2 regions of the Buttiauxella ferragutiae genome follow, and region 1 is predicted to be linked to the other one. Evidence: predicted binding sites of a transcription regulator. Region 1 holds the regulator's gene; the other holds the start of a gene.
The links. The regulator CRP, encoded in region 1, controls carbon source genes, mostly activating them, when cyclic AMP is high. The targets are predictions, from matches to a motif close to ATGTGANNNNNNTCACAT.
Positions count from the first base shown of each region.

Region 1 (3,421 bases):
TGAGCAGTTGCAGGGTATATACCGCCGTCACGGTAAAACCAATCGTCGCCCAGCCATAGCTCTGGCGAATAAACAAATAGCTGACCAGCGTAATGACCAGCATCGCGGCCAGGGCAATGCTTTGTGGGAAGTGAAAGTGCAGGGCGATACCCGCAATCGCCAGGCCAGCAATGGTCCCTGCCGAACGGTGCAGAATGCGTACCCGCGTGGCGCCGTAGCCGTTTTGCGTAACGAACATCACCGTCATTAAAATCCAGTAGGGTTTCGGCAGATGTAAAAATGCCCCGAAAAGACTGGCGATGGTTAGCATTACGCCTAGTCGGGCGGCGTTGCGCAGGGCGGCAGATTTCAACGACAAATAGCTTTTCAGTGCTGCCCACAGCGGTAAACGGCGCTGCCGGTCTTCCATTAAATCACGGGCGTACAGAGGGCGTTGGATGCGCAGCACGCGGGCGATACGGCTGAAGTGATAATGACAAAACTGCCCAACCGGGTTGTCCGGATTCTGGCGAGCAATTTTCTCGAGGGCTTCAATTTGTTTCTCCATCGTAAAACGCTGTGGGTAACGATGGTAGAGAATGTCATCGGCCAACACGCGCAAGCGTGCCGCAATGGTCTGCGCATTCCAGCGAATAACCGCTTCTGCATGGCTTTTCGCGACAAGTTTTTGCACCTCGGCAGGCTGGTGCAAACTGACGGAGATGTGCTCTTGCAAATCTAACGCTATCTGAAAAGAGCGTAACAAATGTTTGTAACCGTTCTGCTGATTTGCCGACAGCATATGCAGCTGTTGGTAGCAGATGGTGATCAGGTCTACGGCTTTTTGCTGGCGAGCCAGCAGTGGAGGCAGCGCTGTTTCGGGATCAGCATGTTGTGTCAGCATGCCGTATTTGGCTTCACAGTACTCCGCCAATTGGCGATAGAGCAGGCTTAACGTTTCGCGCAGCGGCTGCTCACGCCACATCCAGAACCAAAACCAGTTAAAGACTCCGTACCAAATCGTGCCGGAGACATATAACACCATCGGCTTCCAGATAGGCATATTGCCGGCCATACTTAGCGTAAAGATGGCCGCAATCAGCGATGCCGGAAGCAAACGTGCGTGCAGGGCGCTGATTTCAGCGGTGACGCCTAACAAGAGCGCCATCACCATAAGAATGATGGGCAATGGGACCGCGGTGTAGAGCAGCAAAAGCTGCATGATTAAACTGCTGGTCGCAAAAAGAGTGCCGCCAACAATCAGGCGTTTAAAAAAACGCTTATGGGGTGTATCCAGACCAGCAATGTTGCAACAAGCGGGCACTAACGAGAAAAGCAGACCTAACTGCAAATTCCCCAGTAGTAAACCGATCCCCACAGGAAGGCACAGCACCAGCGTTTGCCGCAGTGCATAGTTAACTTCAGGGTGATAGATTAATCTTCTCCACATATGCTTGTCATACTTTGTGTTGCAGGTGTTTGGATTTTAAAGACAAAAAAAGGCGTGTCCATAAAGCAACACGCCTTTTTTGAAACGGAAATTAACGAGTGCCGTAAACGACGATCGTTTTGCCGTGAGCGGAGATCAGGTTCTGATCTTCCAGCATTTTCAAGATACGACCGACAGTTTCACGAGAACAACCGACGATCTGACCAATTTCCTGACGGGTAATTTTAATCTGCATACCGTCTGGGTGAGTCATTGCATCAGGCTGTTTTGCCAGGTTCAACAGTGTCTGCGCGATACGACCAGTCACATCGAGGAATGCCAGGTTACCGACTTTCTCAGAAGTGACTTGCAGACGACGAGCCATCTGGGAAGAAAGACGCATCAGAATGTCTGGGTTTACCTGGATCAGCTGGCGGAATTTTTTATAGGAAATTTCAGCCACTTCACAGGCAGATTTAGCACGGACCCAGGCACTACGTTCCTGGCCTTCTTCGAACAGCCCTAACTCACCAATAAAGTCGCCCTGATTCAGATAGGAGAGGATCATTTCCTTGCCCTCTTCATCTTTGATCAGAACAGCTACAGAGCCCTTGACGATGTAATACAGCGTCTCTGCTTTTTCACCCTGGTGGATCAGTGTGCTCTTCGATGGATACTTATGAATGTGGCAATGGGACAAGAACCATTCGAGAGTCGGGTCTGTTTGCGGTTTGCCAAGCACCATGCGCGGTTATCCTCTGTTTATAACTGGCTACCAACGACAGGACGCTAAACATCCTGTCTGGCGTTGCAAGTATTAGAATATTCCCCACTTTGGGGAGATGGCATGCAAGTCATTCTTGCTGCCTGTAATTAGTGACGTCCTTTGCATCTATGCATTACGTCAATGTATCAATGTAGCATCCGGATTGTTTTAGCATAGCTTTTGGCAGGTGTCTCCTATTGTCTCGTTTCAGCATGACGTAGGTCGCCTTCCGTTGCCAGTTTTGCTGCATCCGCGTACTCTGGAAGGTAATTTTTTCAATGGGAGAAGCAACATGCAGGCACGTGTGAAATGGGTTGAAGGGTTAACTTTCCTTGGTGAATCCGCTTCAGGACACCAGATTCTGATGGACGGTAATTCTGGCGATAAAGCACCGAGCCCGATGGAAATGGTACTGATGGCTGCCGGGGGTTGCAGTGCAATAGACGTGGTTTCTATTTTGCAAAAAGGCCGCTACGACGTCACCGACTGCGAAGTGAAATTGACCTCTGAGCGTCGCGAAGAAGCTCCTCGTCTTTTTACTCACATCAATCTGCATTTCATCGTGACAGGCAAAGAGCTAAAAGATAACGCGGTTTCCCGCGCGGTTGATTTATCTGCTGAGAAGTATTGCTCTGTTGCACTGATGCTGGAAAAAGCCGTAAATATCACGCACAGCTACGAAGTCATTGAAGGCTAGTGTGCAAAACAGGGCGGTTACTCGCCGCCCTGATTATTGATATTTCGTCCTTCCGCCAGACGCTTCACTAACGGCGTCATGATCAATTCCATCGCCAGCCCCATTTTGCCGCCCGGTACCACTATTGTATTGATGTGGGAAATGAATGAGCCTTGCAACATGGCGAGCAAGTACGGGAAATCGATGTCATCCAACCCGCGAAAATGAATCACCACAAAACTTTCATCCAGCGATGGAATTCCGCGTGCAGCAAACGGGTTAGAGGTATCGACAGTCGGGACACGCTGGAAGTTAATGTGCGTGCGTGAAAATTGTGGCGTGATGTAATTGATGTAGTCGTCCATTGAGCGCACCACTGAATCCATCACCGCTTCCCGGGAATGCCCACGTTCGCTGGTATCACGCACCAGTTTTTGAATCCATTCCAGGTTGACAATCGGCACTACGCCAACCAGCAAGTCGACGGCATTCGCCACATCGTGCTGTGGGGTGACGACTCCACCGTGCAATCCTTCATAGAACAACACATCGGTCGGTTCAGGCAGCGATT
Region 1 covers NZ_CP093332.1:388,988-392,408, forward strand. Annotated here, with positions in the region: gene MNO13_RS01685 (YccS/YhfK family putative transporter) at 1-1,429, opposite strand, end outside; gene crp (cAMP-activated global transcriptional regulator CRP) at 1,521-2,153, opposite strand; gene MNO13_RS01695 (OsmC family protein) at 2,467-2,871, shown strand; gene MNO13_RS01700 (phosphoribulokinase) at 2,889-3,421, opposite strand, start outside.

Region 2 (3,421 bases), 2.3 Mb from region 1:
TACGGTTGGCAGAAACCAGAATGTTTTCTTCGGAAGTTTGCTGCGCGACAGCCGGAGCCATCATCGCCAGAAGCAACGGGTTAAGCACCCAGCGCGCGTTTTTATGCATCATCATCATTCCTTAGATGGGAAATATTAACATTTATAAATATTTTGAAATAAGAACGAGTTGGATTTTGCCGATAACGGTTCTCATTATCAATCTCAATTGATAGTATTTCTCAAATTAATCTCATGAATAATCACATGATTTCTGTGGTTTACTTTTTGTGGATGTAGCCGGAGACGGCAGAGGAGTCGAAATGGCAGGGGTGCAAGGTTATCGATTGTTTAATGTGCAGCTAGTGCATAAATCACAAGTTTCACCTTCGTTGTTGAGCCTGGTGTTTGGCGGTCCGGACATTGCAAACATGAAATGTGATGCACCCGATCAGCGCATCAAAATGCTTTTTCCGTCAGAGGACGGTTCAATCCCAACGTTGCCAGAGCAAGCACAGTGGTATCAGCTACTGCAAGAATTGCCCAAAGAGAAGCGGCCGATTGTGCGCACTTATACCTTGCGCCACGTCGATGCTGCGCGCCAGGAAGTGACGGTTGAATTCGTCAGCCATGGTACCGAAGGCCCGGCTTCTGCGTGGGCGATTGCCGCTGAAGCTGGCGACAAAATACAAATTGTCGCCCCGAATGCTGCTTATTCTGGTGACAGTGGTGGATATGAATGGACGCCGCCTCAGGGCCTGCGTCAGGCACTGATTATTGCCGATGAAACCGCATTGCCTGCGGCACGAGGCATTCTTGAACTGCTGGCGACGCAGCCAAATCCACCACAAATACAGGCATTTTTCGAGGTGCCAGAGCAGGGCGATTGTGTGGATTTAAGCGCATATAGCTTTGCCAGCATTCACTGGTTGCCGCGTAAAACCTCTAACGCGAGACACGGGGAGTGCTTGCTAAAAGCAGTCAGAGCCGACGCACAACTGCCGAAAACGGCGGGCGTTGCTGAAACGGTCAATGAGGAAGCCGAAGGTGAATTACTGTGGGATAAAGCCACGACCGCCAGCAATACGTTTTATGGCTGGGTTGCGGCAGAGTCGACGGTGGTGAAAATGCTGCGGCGATATTTGATAGGAGAATGTGGCGTGAACCATGATGCTATCAACTTTATGGCTTACTGGAGTAAAGGGCGGCAACGGTAAAGCAGTGTTTTAGCTAAGGCGGATAAGTTTGCGTTATCCGCCTTAGCGCAGTTTAAACTTTCTTCAATTCTGGCAGCAGCCGCATCGTGGTATTCACTATCTGCAACAGCTCTTCATAACTGGCATTTTCACGCGCACTGACTGACATCCCCTGAACGATACAACACAGATACTTCGCCAGTTTTCGGACACAGCTTTCAGACGGAATCTCGCCTCTTGCCTGGCGTTTGCTCAGAAAACGTATCAGCGTTTCTTCCTGCATGGCATGGCGGGCTTTGATCACGGCTGAAATATCATCCGAAGAGGTCGCCAGCACTGATGAAGTACAGATGATAAAGCAGCCCGCAGGTGTGTCTTTGTCGGTGAAAAGCTTCGCAACATGAGACAGATAATCTTCCAGAGCCTCTTCGAGACTGCGTTCTTCGCAGAATAAACACGCTTCGTGTTTTTGCGCAAAACGGGCGATATAACGATCCAGCACGGCGCGAAATAACCCCTCTTTATTGGTGAATTCGGCGTACAGCGTCGGGGCTTTCGCGCCGGTAGCTTCCACTAAATGCGCCATAGAAGTGGCTTCGTAGCCGTGTTGCCAGAACAAAGCCATGGCCTTGTCGAGTGCTGCTTCCCTGTCAAACACCTTCGGACGGCCACGGCTTTTTTTGATGTAACTTATATCAGATGACATATGTGCCGTTTAACCTTTGTCTGTTTAATGAACGATCATTATAAAAATAATAACACTCAGTAGCTATAGGCATTTAGGATAAAAATAAATTAATCCTATCGTAATGAAAAATAGTATGTTTATAAAATAATTAACGAGCGTTATAAAAATAATTTGACGTGTGATTAAGATCACGTTTATGATTTACCTATCGATCGTTAAGTAAATAACTTAACGACCTTACAAATCATCTGCTCAAGGTAAAAAATCATGAAAAACGTTAAAACTCTCATCGCTGCTGTGGTTCTTAGTTCAATCTCTTTCGCAAGCTTTGCCGCTGTTGAAGTTCAGGCAACACCAAATGGCCAACAGAAAGTCGGTACCATCACGGCGACTGGGGGGACAAACCTGGGTTCTCTGGAAGATCAACTGGCAGAAAAAGCAGATCAAATGGGTGCAAGCTCATACCGTATTACTTCAGTCACCGGTCCAAACACTTTGCACGGTACCGCGGTTATTTATAAATAAGACGCTGCCCTCTGAGCATTAACTCCGAATCTAAAAAAAAGGCCCTGTTGGAAAACAGGGCCTCAGATTGCTGACAAAGGGTGATAAATGTGTTTTGTAGGGTGGCTAAGCGTTAGCGTCATCCACCATTTACGCCAGTGGTGTCGGATGACGCTGCGCTTATCCGACCTACGAAGAAGTTTGTCATCAGTCTCAGACCCTGTTGAAAACCAGGGCCTCAGATTGCTGACAAAGGGTGATAAATGTGTTTTGTAGGGTGGATAAGCGTTAGCGTCATCCACCATTTACGCCCGTTGTGTCGGATGACGCTGCGCTTATCCGACCTACGAAGAAGTTTGTCATCAGTCTCGGGCCCTGTTGAAAACCAGGGCCTCAGATTGCTGACAAAGGGTGATAAATGTGTTTTGTAGGGTGGATAAGCGTTAGCGTCATCCACCATTTACGCCAGTGGTGTCGGATGACGCTGCGCTTATCCGACCTTGTATCTTGAACCGGTAGCTGGTTAGCTACCGGTTACATGAAACGGAGGAAGCTTGTATCCGACCTGAAGACCTCGATCTTCCGACGTAGCTTAAGCCCTCCGTTTCACCTTTCACGCCACTCAAAATCCGAACGGTAACCAGAAGCTCTGACTTCGCATGTACAAGGCTGGAATGGCGTGTTGGTTCACGTGGAAGGAGATGAAATATGGCTTTTCTCGGTGCTGATATCAGCAAAAATAAAATAGATGTCTGTCTGCTTGTTGCCGGTATTAAGGGTAAGAAAAAGCAGAAAGTCTTCACCAATGAACCCTGTGTGGCCCGCAAAATCATCGACTGGCTGGAGGCCCAAAAATGCGCCTCTGATAATATGACAGTCGTGATGGAAGCCACGGGTATCTACCATGAGAATCTGGCGTATGGGCTTCATGATGCGGGGATTTCTGTCTGCATGGCCAATCCATACCGTGTCCGTGAGTTTGCCTGCGGAATGGATATCCTCACGAAAAATGACACAGTGGACGCATTTGTGCTGGCCTGTTATGGCGAGCTGA
Region 2 covers NZ_CP093332.1:3,335,109-3,338,529, reverse strand. Annotated here, with positions in the region: gene iutA (ferric aerobactin receptor IutA) at 1-109, opposite strand, end outside; gene MNO13_RS15455 (siderophore-interacting protein) at 303-1,196, shown strand; gene MNO13_RS15450 (TetR/AcrR family transcriptional regulator) at 1,249-1,881, opposite strand; gene bhsA (multiple stress resistance protein BhsA) at 2,131-2,388, shown strand; gene MNO13_RS15440 (IS110 family RNA-guided transposase) at 3,076-3,421, shown strand, end outside.
Region 2: a site for CRP is predicted at 2,040-2,057, ahead of bhsA (multiple stress resistance protein BhsA). Genes of this name have one in related genera too.